Regions from separate parts of the Exiguobacterium sp. SH1S1 genome, predicted to be linked through region 2. Evidence: predicted binding sites of a transcription regulator. Region 2 holds the regulator's gene; each other region holds the start of a gene.
The links. Region 2 encodes Rex, which represses fermentation and respiration genes when NADH is low (regulators of the CRP and FNR family bind a similar motif). Its sites were predicted from a motif close to TTGTGAAATATTTCACAA; they were not measured.
Positions count from the first base shown of each region.

Region 1: a site for Rex is predicted at 4,294-4,311, ahead of EVJ23_RS01280 (L-lactate dehydrogenase). Genes of this name have one in related genera too.
Region 3: a site for Rex is predicted at 5,701-5,718, ahead of EVJ23_RS10515 (DoxX family membrane protein). Genes of this name have one in related genera too.

Region 1 covers NZ_SJUZ01000001.1:230,959-238,425, forward strand. The annotation lists gene EVJ23_RS01260 (ROK family glucokinase) at 1-689, opposite strand, end outside; gene EVJ23_RS01265 (YqgQ family protein) at 783-977, opposite strand; gene EVJ23_RS01270 (M42 family metallopeptidase) at 980-1,996, opposite strand; gene EVJ23_RS01275 (rhomboid family intramembrane serine protease) at 2,012-3,070, opposite strand; gene EVJ23_RS01280 (L-lactate dehydrogenase) at 3,219-4,175, opposite strand; gene EVJ23_RS01285 (DUF92 domain-containing protein) at 4,345-5,115, opposite strand; gene EVJ23_RS01290 (5-formyltetrahydrofolate cyclo-ligase) at 5,094-5,648, opposite strand; gene rpmG (50S ribosomal protein L33) at 5,705-5,869, opposite strand; gene EVJ23_RS01300 (1,4-alpha-glucan branching protein domain-containing protein) at 5,954-7,467, opposite strand, start outside.
Region 2 covers NZ_SJUZ01000015.1:4,225-11,691, forward strand. The annotation lists gene EVJ23_RS14720 (hypothetical protein) at 1-984, opposite strand, end outside; gene tatC (twin-arginine translocase subunit TatC) at 1,124-1,912, opposite strand; gene EVJ23_RS14730 (twin-arginine translocase TatA/TatE family subunit) at 1,916-2,134, opposite strand; gene EVJ23_RS14735 (redox-sensing transcriptional repressor Rex) at 2,134-2,790, opposite strand; gene EVJ23_RS14740 (ABC-F family ATP-binding cassette domain-containing protein) at 2,940-4,841, shown strand; gene EVJ23_RS14745 (hypothetical protein) at 4,838-5,245, shown strand; gene EVJ23_RS14750 (DUF2599 domain-containing protein) at 5,626-6,600, opposite strand; gene EVJ23_RS14755 (hypothetical protein) at 7,172-7,467, opposite strand, start outside.
Region 3 covers NZ_SJUZ01000005.1:89,353-96,819, forward strand. The annotation lists gene EVJ23_RS10485 (AraC family transcriptional regulator) at 1-612, opposite strand, end outside; gene EVJ23_RS10490 (glycoside hydrolase family 13 protein) at 736-2,385, shown strand; gene EVJ23_RS10495 (flavodoxin domain-containing protein) at 2,489-2,995, shown strand; gene EVJ23_RS10500 (glycoside hydrolase family 55 protein) at 2,959-4,557, opposite strand; gene EVJ23_RS10505 (cold-shock protein) at 4,823-5,023, shown strand; gene EVJ23_RS10510 (pyridoxamine 5'-phosphate oxidase family protein) at 5,149-5,562, shown strand; gene EVJ23_RS10515 (DoxX family membrane protein) at 5,757-6,260, shown strand; gene EVJ23_RS10520 (DUF3817 domain-containing protein) at 6,343-6,639, shown strand; gene EVJ23_RS10525 (MFS transporter) at 6,665-7,467, opposite strand, start outside.

The DNA of each region.
Region 1 (7,467 bases), on a different contig from region 2:
ACCTCGTCTTTCGCTTTATAGGCTTCAAACACATCGCGAGCCGTCACTTCACCTAACTCGTTCAATGACGTCGTTCTCCCTTTACGCTTTTGTAAGGCGAGACGGGCGATACCGGTTGCTGAGGCGATCGTCTCGATGCAGCCTTTGCGCCCACATCCACACATGACCGCTTTCGCCTCGTCGCGCTCGACCGTGATATGCCCGATCTCACCAGCCATGCCGGACGCCCCATGGACGATGTTCCCGTTCGTGATGACACCGCCGCCGACACCCGTACCGAGTGTGATCGCGAGCAGTTCAGACGCTCCTTCACCGGCGCCTTTCCACATCTCACCGAGCGCGGCCGCGTTCGCGTCATTCTCGAGCACGGCCGGCAATCCGACTGCTTTCTCGAATTCGCCGACGAGCTCAAAGTTCTTCCATCCGATGTTCGGCGAGTATTCGACGACACCTTCTGAGAAGTTGATGAATCCTGGAGCTCCGATTCCCGCACCCGCAAAATCTTGCTTCGCTTTTCCGGATTGCTGAAGGTACGCTTCAAACGAGGCGGCGATATCAGTCGGGATATGTACCCCATTATCACGGATGTCCGTCTTGATCTCCCACTTATCTGAAATGATCCCGTTCATGTCCAAGACGGCCATTTTCACCGTCGTCCCACCGATGTCGATTCCTAATAACCACTTCATGCATTCCACTCCTCGTCTCAAATAAATCGCTTTCATCCAATAGTCTACACTATAAAACCTCTTGTGCAAACATTTGCACAAGAGGTTTTTCTGTCAATCTATTGAATTTTTTAGTTCATGCGTCAGAATAATCTTTGCCGTGTCATACTCGCGCTGTTCGATCATCCCACCGGCGTTCAATTCGTCTAACTCCATCATCATGAGACCGATCTCGGCGTCACGCTCTCCGATGTAAATAATCGTGCCAAACGATTTTAAAAACTGTTGCACGTCATAAAAGTTTCTCATTATTATTCCCCCATCGCGGTCAATACGTAGCGATACAGCAACGCTCGTGTCGCCTCGAGCGATGTTTGGTGCGTCCGCTCATAGCTGTGGCTCGACTCGATCCCAGGACCAATGAGCGCATGTCTTACGTCATAGCCGGCCCGGATCGCAGCTGATGCGTCCGAACCGTAGAACGGATAAATGTCGACTTTGAACGGAATGTCGTGGTCGCGGCAAAGCTTTGTGAACTGACGACGCAACTCGAGATCGTACGGTCCTGAAGAATCTTTGGCACAGATCGATACCGTGTACTCGTCCGAGTGTTGCCCGTCCCCGAGCGCCCCCATATCAACTGCGATGTACTCGTCAACTTCGTCCGGGATCCCTGCGTTCCCGCCAAAACCGACCTCTTCATAGTTCGAAATTAAATAGTAGACCGTATGTGGCAAGTCCGCTTTGACCAAGTCACGCGCCAAATCGAGCAGGATGGCGACCGACGCCTTGTCGTCAAGATGACGCGATTTAATATAACCCGTCTCCGTCTGTTTGAAACGGGGATCGAACGAGACGAAGTCCCCGACTTCGATTCCTAACGCTCGGACGTCGTCCGCCGTATGAACGTCGGCATCGAGACGTACTTCAATGTTCGCCGCCGTCCGCTCGGCACTGTTCGTGTCTTTATAGACGTGCACACTCGATTGATGGACGAGGATCGTCCCGTCCAATGCCTCGCCCGCTTCGCGATGGACGAGACAGTTCTCACCTTCGATCGCGGTCCAAGCGTAACCGCCGACTTGCGTCAGCCGCAAGCGTCCGCTCGGCAACACTTCCTTCACCATCGCACCGAGCGTATCGACGTGGGCGGTCAAAAGACGGGCCGGCCCGCTTTGTCCAGGAAACTTGGCCAACAATGCACCTTTTCTCAACCGGCTCGTCTCAACCCCGAGGTCCGTGAGCTCACGTTCGACGTAACTGACTGCTTCGTGCGTCATTCCAGAAGGACTCGGGATCTCTACTAATCGTTTTAACGTATCAATCATGTTGTTACTCCTTTGTCATCGATGATATCCGAGCCAGTATAGTGTCCCGGTCAATAAAACTGCTAGCGCCGTGAACAACAGGCGCCATTTTTTTGTCGTTTCATCAGGTAATCCGACCACGCCCGCCATCAAAAATCCACCGATGAGGCCCCCGGCATGGGCCGAGTGGTCCAAGCTGGCACCGAGGACGAAGGCGAGCCCTACGTTTAATCCTAACATAATAAACAGCGGTGGGCCGAGCGTCTTCATGAACAGCGAGCGGTCACGCAGTCCGAAATAGAGCAGTGCGCCGACGAGACCGAACAATGCGCCGGACGCCCCGGCCGAAATCGCCTCACTGAACGCGTAGGAGGCGGTCGACGCGATGACGCCCGCCAACAGATAGATCGTCAAGAACCTCGGTGACCCATACATGCGTTCGACGAGCGGGCCGAGCGACCAGAGCGCGAACATGTTGATCGCAAAATGAAACCAGCCGATATGAAGGAACATCGGTGTGACGAGGCGCCACCATTCGCCATCGTCGATGAGCGGATTGACTTTGGCGCCGAATCGGATGAGCGTGTTCGGATCGAGCGTCGAGCCGAGCGATTCGGCGAGCCACATGACGACAAACGTCAACATCATGAGCGCATAGACGAGTTGCGGTTCACCGAATGAGAATCGCTTCTTCAGTTCGGCTTTTCGCTGTTTATCGAGTGCGAGCGCGAGCGACCGAAACCGGGTCTCATCTTGTTCATCGCCACACGCGTGCCTGTCGAGTCTCACCTTGGCCGCGACTTGGAACGACAACGTCTCAAGTCGCTCCTCATCGACGAGAGGGTCGCCGTATATATGAACGTGAAGCTTCGCACGCCCGAGTCGTGCGAGTCGGAACGAGCTCATGACCGCCTCGATCTCGATCGCGACATGGTTTGCCCACGCCTTATCCGTCTTTATGTACAGGTGATAGAGGTCTCCAGCTTTCGTGTCGAACAATAGCAGCGCGCGCGAAGGCTCGAGTATACCTTCGACCCGACCGCCCGCCTCGACCGCATGGTAAATGTCTTCCCAAAAACATCCCGGTTGCGTCAACTGAATCCCCTCCTTTCCTTCTGTCTTAATTGTAATCCAATTCGATCATGACGACAAAAGTTGGCGCTTTCTGAATCTGTCCGGCGTCCGTACCAACACATAAAAAACGTAGCCGGCATACGCCGACTACGTCTATATCGCGAATATATTATAAAACAGGTTGCATCGTTTTCAACAACACGTCTGCCGAATGGAGCATTTTCTGCTTCTCTTCTTCTGATAATTCGATTTCGACGACTTGACGCACGCCTTGGCGGTTGATGATTGCCGGCACACCGATATGAATATCGTTCAAGCCGTACTCTCCGTCCAAGTAGGCACCGACCGTGAGTAGCGTGTTCTCGTTACGGAGCACCGCTTTGACGAGACGAAGCAAGCCGAGACCGATCGCATAGTACGTCGCGCCTTTACGTTCGATGATGTGGTACGCAGCGTCACGAACGTTGACGTAGATGTCTTCAAGGTCTTCCCACGTATACTCGTCGTTCTCTTCGAGCAACTGTTCGACCGATTTGCCGTAAATCCGGGCGTTGCTCCACGCCGCGAACTCGGTATCGCCATGCTCACCCATGATGTAAGCGTGGCAGTTGCGCGGATCGACGTTGAAGTAATCACCTAGCATGTAGCGGAGGCGTGACGTATCGAGTACAGTCCCTGAACCGAAGACGCGATGTTTCGGAAGACCCGAGTATTTCCAAGCCAAGTGTGTCATGATATCGACCGGGTTTGATGCGAGGATGATGATACCGTCGAAGCCAGAAGCCATGATTTCAGTGATCATCGATTTCATGATTTTCGCATTTTTCTCAACGAGGTCGAGACGTGTCTCACCTGGTTTTTGAGGAGCGCCAGCCGTGATGACGACGATATCTGCAGCACCGCAGTCCGTGTAATCTCCAGCCCAGACGCGCATCGGTGACGAAGCGAACGAGACGCCGTGGTTCAAGTCCATCGCTTCGCCTTCTGCCTTCGCCTTGTTGATATCGATGATGACGAGTTCTTCACATAGGCTCGCTGTCGTCAATTGATACGCGAAGCTTGCACCGACCGCTCCGGCCCCGACGAGAGCGACCCGTGTTACTTTTGCATGATTTAATGTTTCCATGTTGTTTTTCCACCCTTCAAACAATCTGTTTCATGTTTTTGTTTTGTCTGTTACACCTAGATTGTAACATCATTCACAAACAGTCAATACAAGAGAAACCGTTTTCAGTTTGGCAATATTGTGACAAAATTCACATTCGTTTGAAACATCCTCATTCTCTGTACTACCCTTAGGCGAAAACAAGAAAACCAATCGCTGCCGCGGAGGCGATCGCCAAGAAATTAACGGCGTCGTTGCCGAGAAAGCGCCATCCAGATACATAGTCGGTCGCTTCACCGTGATGCAGCTTTTTCTCCGTCAGTTTTCGGCACGTCCGACAGCGATACTTACGTTGCACGGTCGCACCGAGCAACGTATCGACGACGCTGCCGCTCAGACCGAGCGCAATCAATAGAAATAGCGTGCCCATCGTTATGTTTAAGAACGGGAGCGATGCCAAGACGATGATCGTCGCGCCGGCGACGGACATGAGCGTACCGAACGGTGACACCCCACCGCTCGTCCCCGGTTCAACTTCACGCAATGTCAAAATAGAGCGCGGTCGGCGCGATGCGAGGACGCCGAACTCCGACCCCCACGTGTCACTCGTCGCCGCCGCGATTGAAACGACGTAAGCGAATAGCCACGCCTCGTTCGAAGTCATCGCCATTCCGACGGCGGTGAGCATAGCGATTCCTCCGTTCGCAAGCACTTGCACGAAGTCACGCGGTCCGGATTTTTCGACGATGTCATCGACCGACGCCTTGTCGCGGGCGCGATATTTTGAAGCGAGCGAGGACGTCGAAAAGAACACACCGAGCAAGTACAGCCCGAACCAGCCAAAACCAAACCCGATGACCGTCCCTGTCACGATCGTCAAGATCGCCCCAGAGAACGTCAACGACCGGAGACGATATCCGGCCAGTGCAACTAGACAAGTTACGAGGACGATTGAGAGCATCGAATCATTTCCCTTTCTGTCACGATCAGTTCGACAGGTATGTCGTGTGGTTCGATCGGTATTTCGTCGAGCACTTGTACGTCGTAGGCGAGCGCGATTGTCGCACCGCGATATGTCGCTAAGAAACGGTCGTAATAACCCCCGCCCCAACCGATCCGATATCCAGAACGGTCAAAGACACGGCCTGGGACGATACAGACATCGATGTCGAGGTCGGTTTCCGCGGTCGTCGGCTCGAGAATACCCATTACCCCCGGCTCGAGGTCGCTGAACGTCCTGATTTCGTGGAACGTGAGCCCCTGTTTCGTTACTTTCGGCACCAACACCGATTTTCCTGCTTTTAAAGCTGTATCGATGAGCGGACGCGTATTCACTTCAAGGTCGAGTGACAATGTGAGTGCGACCGTATACGCTTGTTGCCACTCAGGGAGCGACGCCACGGTATGTAGGATCGCTTCATCACGCCCGTCACGATCGGTGAGCACGCGAATATTCACATGAACCGCTTTTCGGAGCTCTTGTTTAGCTGTCATTTGTTATTCCTCCTATCGAAAAAAAAGGCCGCCACATGAGTGACGGCCGGTCTCAATTATTTCACTTCGCGGTAAAGCGTGTGACGACGGAGACGTGGGTTGTATTTGCGCAATTCGAGGCGCTCTGGGTTGTTACGTTTGTTTTTCTTCGTGATGTACGTGCGATCGCCTGTTTCTGTGCAAGCTAGTGTGATTTTAACGCGCATATCTTTCACTCCCATCTTACTAATGTTGTATCAAGTGCTTTTGCTTTACAGTCTAAGCATACTCAATTATCCTACCAAGTTTTTTTTGAAAAAGCAAGGTTATTTCACGTTCTTTTTCAAACGTTTCTGCCCGTACGGTGACGCGTCGAGCGGTAGGCACGTTTTTACGTTATCGCCGATCACATACCGCGTCGCGAGCTCCTCGATCGAGAGCTGTTCACCGACATAAACCGTATCAGCTTCCGAGAGGACGCCGTTCTCAATGCGATGGATCGCATCGAACAGGCCACCGTGCCCGTGCGGGTTGCGGGTCGTTTCAAATGACAACATAGTTGAGTATAACGGAACATCTAGTGACTTCGCAAGTGAACGTGCCGCTGGAATCGTCATCCAATCAAAATGATGGACCGCTTTGAAGTTGACCATCGTCTGTAACTGTTGGACGAGTTTCACGTAGGCGACGTTCTGAGCAGCGATTTGGTTCATGACATGCTCTAGAAACGGACTCGTGAGTGGGACCCGGTACACGTGCACGCGATTGTGGCGCTCATATTCAGGCAATCCTTCACTGTGCGGCGTGAGGACGTAAACGGTCTCCCCGTCAGCCGCTCGTGCCTCGACTTCAGCGACGACGCGGTGACCGAGGTCGCCCACTATATTGCCTGTATATTCTGGCGTGAGGACGAGAATGACCTCACCTTCTTCGCCACGCTCCTGCGTCACATAATAGTCGTGTGGAGATAGGAACGTATCGATATCAATATCCACGTCGTCTAAGAACGGATAGACCGTGTAGTGCTCGTCTAGCAAGCGATCCGATAGCTTGCCTTCGTAGAGCGCCGTCTCGAGTTCGGCAAACAGGCGGGTATGTTCGCGGAAACGTTCGGCGGCGTATTGCGCCGTCGTCTGGCCGTCCAAGATAAACGCCCAATCGCTCGAGACTGAGAGCACATAATGACGAATGAGCTGTCTCAAAGCCCGGTCGGCGAGTGGCGAGGTGTTCCGATAGTCGGCCACGTCTTTGACGAGTTGCGTCTCCATCGTGTGCAAATGTCTGAGCATCCATTCGTTGCGTTCGTTGATCCACACATCGCCGTAACCTTTCCGGCCCCACGTGTTCATCGAAACTTGTACTGTTTGCAGGTCTTGGAAATGACGCTCGAGGAAGAGTGCCGGCGTGATCGTCTCAATCCCGTATGCCTCTAGTCGCTCTGCGACTTGCCCTAAAAATTCAGGGCCCTCAAACCACCAATGGCCGAACAGTTCGGCGTCAAACGGTGCCGTGACGAGGAACGGCGGGAACGTTTGTCCACCGTGCGCTTCTAAATGCGCCGCGAGCGTCTCCGCGAAATCGGTCGCGTGATTATCGATTTGATGTTCGGCCCATCCGCGGACGTAAAAGTCTTTTTCGTCGCTGTCGCCCGTGATGCGATGCATCTTCAGACCTGTGTCGAAGCGGATGCCCTCTGGATGCATGAACGCTTGAATGTATTCCCAGTCCCGGTCGTAGGCGAGATCGCGATAAAACTCGCGATAGTCCGGATGCCCCGGATAACCGATCATCGAACTCCAAATCTTCCCGGAGATGATTTGATCACGTGGGAATAAAGCGA
Region 2 (7,467 bases):
AAGTGTCACGTTTCCGTTCACTTCATAGGGACGACCTACTTCATAACGTGCCGTCGTTTTCGGCACGTTGACAAGCAGTTTCCATGGTGCTTTCCATAACGACTCCGGCGTATAACCTACCGTGCGGTTTTCAGAAAAGACATACCACGGTCCGTGCTGTCGGACGTCCGCGTCATCGATCGGCGCTTCTCGCCACTCATTCGTCGCCACGTTATAACTGACATAAAACGTCGTGTACATCTTTCGAATCGTGAAGTAGTATACGCCGTCTTTCCAACTTAGATTCCTTACGTCTGGCGCATATTTCTCAATCCATCGTTTCGTCGCTATATCGAATATATTGAGATGTTCCCAGTCACCGGATTTTGTGACGACCCACTGGTTCGCTCCCTTGATCAACGACGCTCCCCTCACCTGGCCCGTATATGAACCAAGCGTCTCGAGCACTTCACCCGTCACTGTCCGTTTCGTGATTTGGCCATCCACGAATGCGAGGACATTTCCGTCGTCGAGCAGTCCGTATGCTTCATACATACTCTCTTTAGTGATCGACCCGAGGATGTCCCCTGCCATCGACGTGGTGACATATTTTTTGTCGTCGGTCCATAAAACTGTTTCCGCCGACTGATTGATCGCAACGACTGCATCCAGACCGCTTCCCGGCTCAATCGGAAAGCTTGAACCTGAATCGGTATGGATATCCCATACCATCCATTGTTGCCACCCTTCCAAAATAAATCGACCGTCCCCGACTGCGTGAATGTTGTGCAAGACGGACACTCGAATCGGTAATGTATAGACTTCACCGGTCTTCACATGGACGAGCGTCTCAGGATCTCCTGAGCGCCACACATATTCACTATTTCCTACCACTTCTCCTGCCGGAATGACTTCAGGCTTGGCATAACCCTCTGCCCGAACGTCTAATCCGGGCGCTGCCACCATGACGAGCACAACGAGTATGCTCCATAACCATTTGTTCATCGTTCTCCTCATTTCTGTTTATGAATACATAACTTTCAAAAATAATCCATTTTTAATTCAACCTTCCTAATTTTAAGTTGTTTTTTCAAAATTTAATAGCCCTAAAATTAAAAAAACACCACGTCTCATGACGTAGTGTTCACTTCTCATTCATTTGCTTCATCAAATCCATCTGTTCTTTCACCATCGCCTCTTTCTCACGTCGGAGCACACCACGGTACGTCACGCGCGAGATCGATAAGCTGATCTCGTATAGGAAGAAGAGCGGCAGCGACACCATGAGGTGCGACGTCAAATCCGGCGGCGTGATGAATGCCGCGATGACGAACAAGGCGAAGTAGGCGTACTTCCGAATTTTTGAGAGGAAGTACGGCGTCACGACACCGATGCGCGTCAAGAACATCGTCACGACCGGAAGTTGGAACAACAGTCCAAACGGGATCGTCAGTTGCAACAGGAACGTGAAATAGTTCGTCGCCCCGATGATTTGCGTCAGACCGAGGTCTTGCCCGAGGTCCGTCGAGATATCGAGGACGAGCGGGAACAACCAATAATAGGCGAATGCGAGACCGATGAGGAACAAGATAAAGATGACCGGGATATAGGCGAGCGTCCATTTTCGTTCATTCGGATGCAGACCAGGTGCGACGAACGCCCACAGTTGATACAGTAGAAATGGACCCGACGCGACGAGCCCGATGACGAGCGCCAAGTTCAAGTAAATCATGAGCGGGTCCGCGACCCCAAAGGCGTTCAGCTCGAGCCCTCGTTCGACGAGGTCCGCCTGCAGATAGGCGAGCACGTATTTGACACTCGGCAAAGCGATCAGGAAGAAGGCAAAGACGACAAATGCCGACAGCATCAGTCGTCTCCGCAGCTCTGTCAAGTGATCGGACATTGCCCGTTCTTGATCAGGTTGATGGCTCATGGCTTACTGCTCTTTCTTCTCAATTTCTTTCTTGTCGGTCTCGTCGTGCTCTTTCATCATACCGTTCGTGGCATTTTTGAACTCACGGAGCGTCTGCCCCGCTGCCCGGCCGAACTCTGGCAATTTCTTCGGCCCGAAGAGGATGAGCGCGATGATGGCGATGACGAAAATACTGACGCCACCTGGGATGCCGACGACGAGTGATGATTGTAGAAATTCCATTATTGATGGACCCCCTCAGTGGATGGATAGTGTTGCATAAAGTAAATGAGCGACTGGAGTTCGATCGACAAGTCGATATGATGGACGCGGACCGTGTCCGGTACAGTCAATCGCGCCGGCGTGAAGTTCAAGATCCCTCGAACGCCGAAGCGGATTAAGTCATCGGCGACCGGCTGCGCGTAAGCAGACGGGACCGTGAGGATGGCGACATCGATCTTGTTTTGCTTCATGATCTGTTCCATCTCATCGACGTGATGAATCGGTACACCTGACATCGTCGTGCCGACTTTTGTCTCGTCCGCGTCGAACCCGACGACGATATGTGTGTTATTGTTTTTAAGGAAGTTATAGTTAACGAACGCTGTCCCGAGATGACCGACCCCGACCAAGGCGACGTTCGTAATCTCGTCTTGATTCAGCGTCTTACGGAAAAAGTCTAACAGATACTGTACGTTATAGCCATATCCCTTTTTACCGAGCGCACCGAAGTATGAGAAGTCACGGCGAATCGTTGCTGAATCGACCTTGACTGCCTCGCTCAGTTCAGCAGAAGACACACGCTGTTTCCCTGACGAATGTAGGCTTTGGATAAACCGATAGTATAGTGGCAACCGTTTGGCTGTCGCTTGCGGAATCTTTGGTTCGTTTTGACTCAACGGAAAGAGCCTCCTTTTTACGACGCGTTTCAAACGAATCTGATTTCATACACCTTGATTGTAAACGAATTCACATAAGCACTCAATGAATATACCTGAAAAGGGGAAGAAATAAAGTATACTAAACAGAGAGAAAGGGGTTTTTTCACTTGATCCTACTGCAAGTCAACAACCTATCCAAATCGTTCGGCGTCGAGCCGATTTTAGAGAATGTCAAACTAGAAATCCAAGAAGGCGAACGCGTCGCCCTCGTCGGCCGCAACGGCGCCGGCAAGTCGACGCTGTTAAAAGTCATCGCCGGCGAGTACAACTATGACTCGGGCGACATCATGAAGCCAAAAGACGTGACGATCGGCTATCTCGCCCAAGACTCGGGGTTAGAATCGAACGAGACGATGTGGAACGAGATGCTCACCGTCTTCACCGACTTGATCGAACAAGAGAAGACGCTCCGCCAGATGGAGCAAGACATGGGCTCGGAGCGCATCTTGAACGACCCGGCCGCCTACGAGCGTCTGCTCGCGGCGTATGACGAGGAGCAACACACGTTCAAAGACCGCGGCGGCTATCAGTACGAAGCGACGATCCGCTCGATCTTGCACGGGATGCGGTTTTATCCGGACGACTTCGAACGTCGGATCGATACGCTCTCAGGCGGACAGCGGACACGTCTTGCCTTAGCGAAGATGCTCCTGCAAAGCCCGGACCTGCTCATCTTGGATGAGCCGACGAACCATTTGGACATCGAGACGCTCAGCTGGCTCGAGAAATATTTGAGCGGCTATAAAGGTGCCGTCCTCATCGTCTCCCACGACCGTTACTTCCTCGACCGCGTCGTCTCTGTCGTCTACGAGCTGTCACGCAACCGCAGCCGCCGCTTCGTCGGGAACTATACGAAATTCCTCGAGCAGAAGGCCGCGCTCTACGAGCAAGAGAAGAAACAGTTCGATTCGCAACAAGAAGAGATCGCCAAGATGCAAGACTTCATCCAACGGAACATTGCCCGGGCGACGACGACGAAACGCGCCCAAAGCGTCCGCAAGCGGCTCGAGAAGATAGACCGCATGGACGTGCCGGACGGTGACGAACGAAGCGCGGTGTTGTCGTTCTCGATCAAACGTCAAAGCGGGAACGATGTGTTGAGCGGCAGCGACCTCGCCATCGGCTATGAGGAACCGATCGCACAGAACTTGCGTTTCCAACTGCAGCGCGGCGAGTCGGTCGCCCTCGTCGGCCCGAACGGGGTCGGCAAATCGACGCTCCTCAAAGTGTTGACGAAACAACAACCACCGCTCACCGGTGACATCCGTTACGGGACCGGCGTCGAGATCGGCTACTACGACCAAGAACAACAGAACTTGTCGGACGCCAACCGCGTCATCGATGAGATCTGGAACGATTGGCCGCTCATGCGCGAGCAAGAAGTCCGCAGTCTGCTCGGCCAGTTCTTGTTTAGCGGCGACGACGTCATGAAACGCGTCCAAGAACTATCCGGCGGCGAACGGGCCCGGCTGACGCTCGCCAAGCTCAAGCTCGAGCAGCCGAACTTGCTCGTCTTGGATGAGCCGACGAACCACTTGGACCTCGACTCGAAGATGATCCTCGAGAACGCGCTCGTCGACTATCCCGGGACGATCCTGTTCGTCTCCCACGACCGTTACTTCATCGACCGGCTCGCCACGCGTGTCTTAGAGATCACGCCGAACGGCATCGATGAGTACCTCGGCGACTACTCGTATTACGTCGAGAAGAAAGAAGAGCTCGAGGACCTTGCCCGGCTCGCCCGCGAGGAGACGAAACAAGTCGTCGTCAAGAAGCAGCGCGCCGACAAGGAACAGCAGCGCGAAGAACGCCGGTTGAAACAGCGGGTCGAAGAGATCGAACTGACGATCGAGCGCCACGAAGCGCGGCTTGAAGAAATCGAGCAGCTGTTGTGCGAACCGGACGTGTTCAACGACTTCGCTCGCGCCCAAGAACTGTCGACTGAGTCCGATGCGACGAAAGAGTCGATCACGGAACTGTTCGCAGAATGGGAGGAACTCCATTCATGATGCGTTCCCGTGCCATGCGGATCGATTGGATGCATGCGTTCCTGACCGGGTTCGTCTACATCGTGCCGAGCGGGACCGAGTATATCTCGGAACTCATCCGTGGCGAGGCGACGAACGTCCCAATCATTTTATTTTACTTCCTGCCGATTGTCGTCGGGTTTATCATCCAAACATGGTCCGGTATCATCATCAGCCTCTTCAGCGGCTTGCTTATGAGCACGTTGTTCATCCGGCTTGTCATTTGGCCGATCGATGTCACGGTGCATAGCTTTTATGCGCCTGGCTCGGTCTGGGGCCACTTTTATCGAGAGACGCTGTTCATGTGGGTGCTCGCGTTTATCGTCTACGTCGTGAGCCGGGTGAATATGTGGTATCGAAATAATTATCGACAACCGAAAAACTGACGAAAGAGCGCCAATCCGCGTATAGCGGAAGGCGCTCTTTTATTATGATCGAGTATGCTGTTTGAACGTAAAACCCATCGTTAAAAAGATGTAGGGGAATGCCAACAAAATTAAATGGAAATATCCTATACTACCAAAGATGACTTCATCTTGTGCCGGATCAGACATCTCGTCTAAGTAAATGCCTAGGCTGTAGCTATACCAAATCACGTAAGCATAAAAGAATGCTGAAATACCGTAAATAATCTTTCCAATAAGATTTGTTTTACTCGTAGTCACCCCTACTAAAAGAAGGATTGGATAGAGGATTAGCAACGCGATTACAATGAAAAATAACGAATCTGGTTCAAAGTATTGAATGTTCATAGTTTACCTCGCCTTTAATAGTCTGGATTACAAAGTGCTTTATACGTATCCAACAATGAAACATCCGGTCGATTCGTATCTAGATTCCAAGATGATTTCCAAATCGTAGTCGGGTTAACTGCATGACAGATAAATTGATCTTTGAGCTTCGGGCGGTTTGCCGTACTTGTCGCTTGATACGAAGCGTCTGCTACAACTTCAGACCACATCTGTTTTCCGATGGCAGTTGACCCAAAAACGCCTAATAATGCGCCACCCAAAGTATAGCTAGCTGTAATATACGTTCGTGCACATGTCCGTGGATATACAGAAAAAGTATTAGAGTCCGTATACTTCGACGCTGTATTATCGATTGTATCCGAGCAGAACAATGGATCAGCGACTAAAGGATAATCCGTTCCTTCATAATCAATATGTTGGATCAACTGTTGGTCTTTAATCTCATAATATGTTTCGACTTCGTTTCCATTACTGTCTTTCGCCCAAGGGGAGCCAATGAAGACCTCTACCTCACCTTTTTCATTCACAATTTTGTACTCTCCATCTTCGTGAATAATTCGACTACCTTCAGTAATGTCTAAATCTAAGACATATTCTTTTGGCGACTCAGTTGATTCAATGTTGTAGAGGATTTGGACACCTCCTACTAAAGCCACATTTTCAATAGAATACTGTTCTTCTTTGTTTCTGAAAATCACTTTCCCTTCTTCTGTTTTATCGAATTCTAAATTTGAGTCTTCATGTATAATACTAAACTCATCACTTTCTTTCGTCATCGTAACTGATGGATTAGTGAAAAATACTTCAATTTCATTAAGCTGATCCGTATCGTTTACTAAACGATCCTCTTCAATCGAATCTACTTCTGCGTCTGGACGCAATTTCGATTCGCTCCCCCTTGTAGATGCGTAAGCTGGATGTGCTGTCCCCAGTATTGTAAATAAAGCCAAACTACTCATACATGCTTTCATTATAAAACCTTTACTCAACGTTGTGTCCCCTACTATATAAGCTTTATATTTTGGGAAAAGACAAATATCGGCAGTTCAATCATCTGTTTTCTCTATTCTGCCCATGTCTTTCCCACCACTCTAATAGTATTCAAGATTGCTAATCAATTTTCTAGATGTCTTTTTTATCAAAACAAAAAGGACAATAGTACAACAATTTTCTTAGGTCATGAAAAATATACTAGGCTTATGGCCCTCAAAGTAACCATTTCCCATTTTTGTGATTATAATTTCATCCAGAGTCCACTATTAAAAAGATCACCATAAAGTGACGAGCCCGGTTCATCCGACTGTCAGATAGACTATGTAAACGAACAACAGAAAGTAGGTGAAATCAATGGAGTAGACTAAAAATATCCGCTTGATGGATTATGAATTGCGTCCCATCCATGCGCACATATTATTGGCCGGCTGACTATCGATACTCACTTGGCGCATTTTCTATAAAGTCTACCGTAGTTGCAGTTCTTTTCTCGTCGTCACGTTCTTCATCGAAGACAAATGAAAAAGGCTCAAAGAGACGGACAATATCCGTTTCTGTGAGCCTTTTTTAGAAGTAGCGCAACGGTTGGAACCCGCGCGTGTGGAAGTCGAGCTTGATGCCGTCTTCCGTGATAAAGAACACGTACTCGTTCGTATCGACGTCGCGGACGAACACTTTATAAAACGTCAGCGTCTCTTCGCGGTTCGTCACATAACGGGCCTCATGGGCCGAGATGACTTGCGCGAACAGTTGTTGTTCGTCGAACTCTTTGACGAGCGCATCGAACTTGGCCGCTTCTTCCTCTGTCGCCTCACGGCCCGGGAAGAGCTCGTAATAGGCGTCGCTCGCTTTCGGCTGCACGC
Region 3 (7,467 bases), on a different contig from region 2:
CCGGATCGTGTGCGCGTACTCGATGATCGTCATCCCGGTCACTTCCTTAAAGAGATGCACGGTCCGCGATACGCTCAAACCGACGGCAGCGGCGACGTCGGCAATTTTGAAGTCGGCGGTGACGTTTCCTTCTATATAACGCATCATGCGAGACACGACCGGGGGACGTACATTCGTCCGGACGTCTCGCATCGATCGGTCGAGCATGAGCAGAAGCGCCTCGATCAACTTCTCGATCAACGCAGTGCTCTGTTCATCGGTCGGTCGTCGTGCCTCTTCCGTGACGTGTTGCCAAAGCGACAGGAGGCGAGGGTCAATCGAGATCGTGGTGAGCCGTGAGCGGGTAGTCGTCGACCACCAGGTGTCGAGCGTCGGACCAGCGCAGAACAAATGATAGTCGCCACTCGCCGGGGTATCGATATTCAACTCATAGTAGTCACCCGGTTTGACGAGCAGCAGATCGCCGGGGTACGCGACGTATGTCTCCCCGTTGACGAGGATTCGGGCCGACCCTTCAGTCTGCAAGCGGATCAAGTACGTGTCCAACCGGTTGGCGAACGGAAAAGTATATGCTGCTGTGTGATACGAATAGCCACAAAAGCCGATTTCCATCGAATTACTCCTTTATAATAGCAAGATTGTGCATATTTTAATCATATCATGGATAGGCACAGGCGGCGGGACAAGGTACGATGATGACGTCAGATCTGAACCGATGATGAGGAGGAGACTTTTATGAAACAATGGTGGAAAGAAGCGGTCGTCTATCAGATTTATCCGCGCAGCTTTAACGACTCGAACGGGGACGGAATCGGGGACATCCCGGGCATCACGGAAAAGATGTCCTATTTGGCTGAACTCGGGATCGACGTCATCTGGTTGTCACCGGTGTACGATTCGCCGAACGATGACAACGGCTATGACATCCGCGACTACCGTGCGATTATGGATGAGTTCGGGACGATGGACGATTTCGATGCGATGCTCGAAGAGGCGCACCGTCACGGCATCAAGATCATGATGGACCTCGTCGTCAACCATTCTTCCGATGAGCACCAATGGTTCATGGAGTCTCGGTCTTCGAAAGACAGCCCGTACCGCGACTACTACATTTGGAAAAAAGGCGAGAACGGTCAGCCACCGACGAACTGGGGGGCTTTCTTTGGCGGCAGCGCGTGGGCGTACGATGAAGCGAGCGACGAATATTATCTGCACTTGTTCAGTAAGAAACAGCCCGACTTGAACTGGGAGTCGGAGACGCTGCGCCGCGAAGTGTACGATTTGATGGCTTACTGGCTCGACAAAGGCGTCGACGGTTTCCGGATGGACGTCATCAATATGATCTCGAAAGACCAAAGCTATCCGGACGGGAAGACGCGCGGGACGGGCTACGGAGACGGAACGCCGTTCTTCTTCAACGGGCCGCGCATCCATGAGTTCATGCAAGAGATGAATCGTGAAGTGTTGTCGAAGTACGATACGATCACGGTCGGGGAGATGCCGGGTGTCAGTGTCGACGAGGCGAAGCTATACACCGGTGAAGACCGTGACGAGCTCAACATGGTGTTCCATTTCGAGCACGTCGACGTCGGCAACGGCAGCTTTGGAAAGTGGAATCCGACCGACTGGAAGCTGACGGAGCTGAAGACGATCTTCTCGCGTTGGCAAGAAGGACTCGAGGAAGAGGGCTGGAACAGCCTATATTGGAGCAACCACGACCAACCGCGGGCGATCTCGCGATTCGGCAACGATTCGGATGAGTACCGGGTCGTCTCTGGCAAGATGCTTGCGACACTCCTGCACATGTTGAAAGGGACGCCGTACATTTATCAAGGCGAAGAGTTCGGCATGACGAACGTCGCGTTCGACTCGATCGACAAGTACCGTGACATCGAGACGCTCAACGCGTATCGCGATTACACATCGAACGATTTGTTGACGCACGAGGAGATTTTCCGCGGCATCCACGCCCGCGGACGCGACAATTCGCGGACGCCGGTCCAGTGGTCGGCTGACGCGCAAGGTGGGTTCACGACCGGTACGCCGTGGATCGATGTCAATCCGAACTATGTCGACGTGAACGCGGAAGCGGCACGTCTTGATCCGAATTCACTCTTCCATTACTACCGTCAGTTGATCGCGCTACGGAAACAGAATCCGGTCGTCGTCTACGGGAAGTATGAGCTGTTGCTCCCGGAAGACGAAGCCGTCTACGCGTTCACGCGGACGCTCGAAGGAGAGACGTGGCTCGTACTGTGCAACTTCTCAGCTGAAACACAAGAACGGACGTTGCCGTATGACGTCAAAGACCGTGTCATCGGCAATATGGAGCCGATCGAACCGTTCACGCTTCGTCCGTACGAGGCACAAGTGTACAAACTATGACAAAAAACTCGCCCAAGCGGCGAGTTTTTTTCAAGCGTATAGTATTCTCCAAACCATTCGGGAATAGGAAGAGTAGACTCTGACTTAATAAGGGGGAAACGAGATGAAGACGTTGATTGCGTATACGTCACGATATGGTACGAGCGAGAAAGTCGCCCATCTTTTGGCCGCACGGTTGTCCGGAAACGTCCACGTTCAAAACTTGGTCGATGAGCCAGACGTCGATTGGGCAACGGTCGACCACGTCATCGTCGGGGGATCGATCCGGATGGGGAAAGTCCAAGACGAGCTGACCGACTGGTTGAAGCAAAACGAAGTCCAATTGCTCGAACGTCCGCTCGGATTGTACTTGTGCGCCGGCACGCCGACCGCGGCGGAGCGGCAACGTGAGCTCGAAGGCGCGTACGGGGAACATTTACGAGCACACGCCTACTTCGTCGAAGTCGTCGGCAGCGGCTATGACTTTGAGCGGATGGGCTTCCTCGACAAAGCCATCGTCCGGATGATGGCCAAACAGACGGTCAGTTCGCTCAATTTGGACGAAGCACGGTTGAATGAGCTCGTCGAGTCGGCTCAAGCGTCACTTCGCACCCGATCTGAGAAACCATAAGCGAATAAGTCGTGCGCTTCGACCGGGCTACTCGTGGAGATGAGGACATCTCCACTTTTTTGTTCGCCTTCGATGTGTTTTAGCACGACGTTAGCGAGCTGTCCGCCGATCTTTACAGAGATCGGGGCCGAATTCCGGCACGTGACATCTTCGATTGTGACGTGATCGGTCCGGTTGTCGCCGCCGAACAGTTCGATGTCGGCGCGGCTGGAAACGAACCCGCTTGTGGCGATCCGTTTTAATTGAACGTTCCGAGACTTATACTGGACGGCGAGCGCTGGATGTCCTGTATAATCATAGGACGGGTCACCGATTGCCGTAAAGCCATGGATCAATACGTCTTGATACGCCGATATGACGAGGCTACGGGGCGACGACTTGGCGTATAGCTTCGAGCGTACCGGTTCAATCGATAGTAAATTCGTCCCTGAGATGAACCGCGCCGTCTTCGACTCGGGATCGTCGGCTAAGTGGTGCCCGATGTGGCGAAAATTGAAGGACCGGTTATCACGATACGAGACGTGCCCAAAAATATGGACGTCATGGGCGGCCGAGGACGTACCGTGGGCTTTCACCTCGACGCCTCCAAAACAACCTTCCGTCATATTGTTGACGAGCACGACGTGACGCGAACCGTCATCGACCTCGATGCCGTTTGAATTGGAGAAGCCGTGGGCGTGCGTACGTCCGTGCGGGTGATGACAGTAGCAGTTCGTGATGTAGATGGCGTCGCTATGATGCGTCGTGATGCCGTCGTCCCCATAATTCGTCGCCTCGCAGCGGTCGAGCCAGATGTAGCGGCTGCCTTTTTTGGCACGCAACCCGTCCCCGAGGTAATGGTAGTGAGGGGCGGTGATATCGAACGCGTGCAGCCCGGCACCTTTGGCGGTGACGTGATGGACCCAGCCGAATTTGACGTGGGCGAACGTCAACGCGCTCGAAGCCGTGTCTCCACTCGACGTCCGATCGACGTCGCCAAGGCGCTCGACGTTCCAGTCGAGCGTCAGATGGGCGACCTCGATGTGATGGTTCCCATAAAACGGTGTCGCATTTCGCAGCAGCCGGCGATGCTTCGGTATGCCGTCTGCCAAGCGTAATACCGTGTCCTGCTGTCCCGCACCTTCGAGCACGCAGTTCGAGGGGATCCGGACGCCACGGACGATATAGACACCGGCCGGCACGTGGACGTGGCGGTTCGACCGAAGCGCGAGCCGGAATGCGAGCGTGCAGTCCGTCTTGCCGTCCCCGACGGCCCCGTAATCGGTCACGTCGACGTGATGGCGTGTCGTCTGCAGTAAATTCAAATGTTCCGCGTCGAGACGACGCATCCAGACGGGCCGGACGAGATCGTCGACGACCTCGAGCGGGAGTGCACTCGTCACCGGTGTGATTCGTTCCGTCATCGGCAAGTGGGAGCGGTACGACTTCGATTGGTCAGGATAATGATCGTGTCGCGTCGCTTGATGCCAAGCGAGCGTCTCCGTCAATAGCTCATCTGTCGACCAGGCCGCGTGACGGGCGATGGTGGCAGCGATATGCGTGCGGTCAATTTGATTCATCATATGAGTCGTCCTCCTAACGTTCACTACATGTGATGTACCCGTTTTGAAATTATTTTTAGCAAACCGAAGTATTTAGTAGACAGAAGCATTTATCCATGGTATATTACATATGTGCTTAATTAAGAATAGCTGGAAACATAATTCACAATCGCTTGGGATTATTTTTCATGAAAGATAATCCAACAAGTTTTGTGCTTTTTTTTGGTCAGTTTTTTCTAGTAAGGCACTACTAGAACGCACAGCGTTTATTTCAGGAGGGTTCATTATGAACACAGGTAAAGTAAAATGGTTTAACTCAGAAAAAGGTTACGGCTTCATCGAAATGGAAGGCGGAGACGACGTATTCGTACACTTCTCAGCAATCCAAGGCGACGGCTTCAAGACACTTGAAGAAGGCCAAGCAGTAACTTTCGAAATCACTGACGGAGCTCGTGGCCCACAAGCTTCTAACGTTGAAAAAATCTAATCTTCCTTTCCAAGGAATTTTATAACCTGCTCGCTTCGGCGAGCAGGTTTTTTCGTGTCTTCGTGTTTAATCAAGTGCCGCAAGGGAATGATTATACGAGTGACTATGATAAGGGGGCTTTTTAAATGGATGCTAAAACAACGGCACAACAAATTCTAGATGCAAGCAACGTCGGAACGATGGCCACGGTATATAAAGGGAAGCCGCACAGCCGATACATGACGTTTTTCCATGACGGTCTGACACTCTATACGGCAACCTCGAAAGATACGGATAAAGTCGATGAGTTGAAGAACAATCCGTACACGCACGTCTTGATCGGCTACGACGGGGACGGGGTCGGCGACACGTATCTCGAGATTTTAGGAGAGACGACGGTGTCTGATGACGAGTCGATGAAAGAAAAAGTGTGGAACGAGAAACTCGAGGGCTGGTTCGATGGGCCTGATGATCCAAAACTCGTCATTTTAAAAATCTCACCGCAATCGATGCGTGTGATGAATAAAAAAGGCCAACCGCCACAACAAGTTGATCTTTAAATCAGTGGAAGCAATGTCTCGAGCAGACGTTGCTTTTTTTGGTGCAATTTCCAAAAAGTGACTGACCTGTGACACACATATGAACGAAACGTGAACTATTGTCTCAAACTATGTGAAAACATGAACATGGGTGATATATTGTGAATGTAATCACATATAAGCCATTATTCAACCATTCAAAAGGAGGAATTATCATGTTCACAAAGTTTTGGAAAAACCACAACATCGCAACCGGCATCTTGACGGTGTTACGGATCTGGCTCGGCTATCAATGGCTCACAGCCGGATGGGGTAAAATCACGGGCGGCTTCGGATCAGGCGGTTACCTTCAAAACGCAGCTTCACTCGCGACGGGAGATCACCCGGCGGTCGCCGGATGGTGGGCAGCTTTCCTTGAAAACTTCGCGATTCCAAACGCAGCACTTTTCGATATCTTAATTCCGTATGGTGAGTTCTTGGTCGGTCTCGGTCTCTTGCTTGGTGCCCTCACACGCAGCGCGGCTTTCTTCGGACTCGTCATGAACATGGCGTTCTTATTGTCAGGGACGGTCAGCACGAACCCGACGATGTTGATCGTATCGGTCTTGATTCTCGTCGCGGGCTACAACGCAGGCAAAATCGGCGTCGATGGTTTGTTCCTCCGCCGCTTCGTCGAAACGAAAATTGCGCATCGTTCACCAAATCGTCAAATAGCCTAACGACTTTCTAACGTTCTCCTGTGACAAACTTCACCTCTATCGGCTACGATGAACGTAGCATCGATTAAAAAGGAGAACGGATATGAACGCAACTCGATTCAAATGGCTCGGCTATACAGAGGGGATGTCATTCCTGCTCTTATTGTTGATCGCAATGCCGCTTAAGTATTTGGCTGGCATGCCGCTAGCCGTCAGCATCGTCGGTGCGGCCCATGGTTTCCTGTTCGTCGCTTACGTGGCGGCAGCGGTTTACATGGCGTGGCGCTTCAACTGGGGCTTCAAAGTGTTAGTCCTCGCGGTCATGGCTTCGGTCATCCCGTTCGGACCGTTCTTGTTAGAGAAACGAGTCCTTCCATCAACAGAGAAGACATCGAACTGAAAAACGTTCGATGTCTTTTTTTCGTTCATTGATGTGTCGGCGCGCTTTCGACTTCAGCCAGTACCGTCGCTTTTTCAGCCGCGATATCGTGACGGATGCGATGCATCGCGAACAGCGTGATCGAAAGCAGGCATACCATGCAAATCGCATAAAGTGACGTGACCGACATCCATTCGCTCAATAACCCGAACGACACGAAACCGAGCGGGGTGATCCCCATCGCGAGCGATTCGAGGACGCCCATGACACGACCGAGGTAGCTTGGTTCCGTGTTCGTCTGCAAAAACAGTTGGATGGGAATATTGACGCGGATGATGAAGAAACCGCTCAACAAAGCGAATCCGGTGAGGAAGACGATGGCGGGTGTGACCGAGAAGTCAAAATAGAGCGGAACGGCCGGGCCGATAAAGAGGCAACTCATGACGATAAGCGATGTGCGGACCGTCGCTAGACGATACTTGATCTTAAAGAACGGCAGCGCGTGGGCAAGAGAGGCGACTAAAAATCCGACTGCGAACATACTTTCTAAAAAGCCGAACTGGAGCGGGCTGACCCCGATCTGTTGCAAGGCGGCAATCGGGAACAGTACTTCCGAAGCCACGAAGAAGAAGTTGAGGAACGCCGCAAGAATCGTCAGCGTCCATAGCACGCGTTGGCGTTTCAAATAGCGGAAACCGGAGCGGACGTCGTCCCACGTCGATTGATCGGTGGAAGCATGTTCATACGCTTGGAATGTGAGACGTGAGGCGAACAGGGCGGCAATGAGGAACAAGAGGGATGAGCTGAACAAGAACGCTGAAATCGGTAATAGCTTGAACAGCGCCCCGG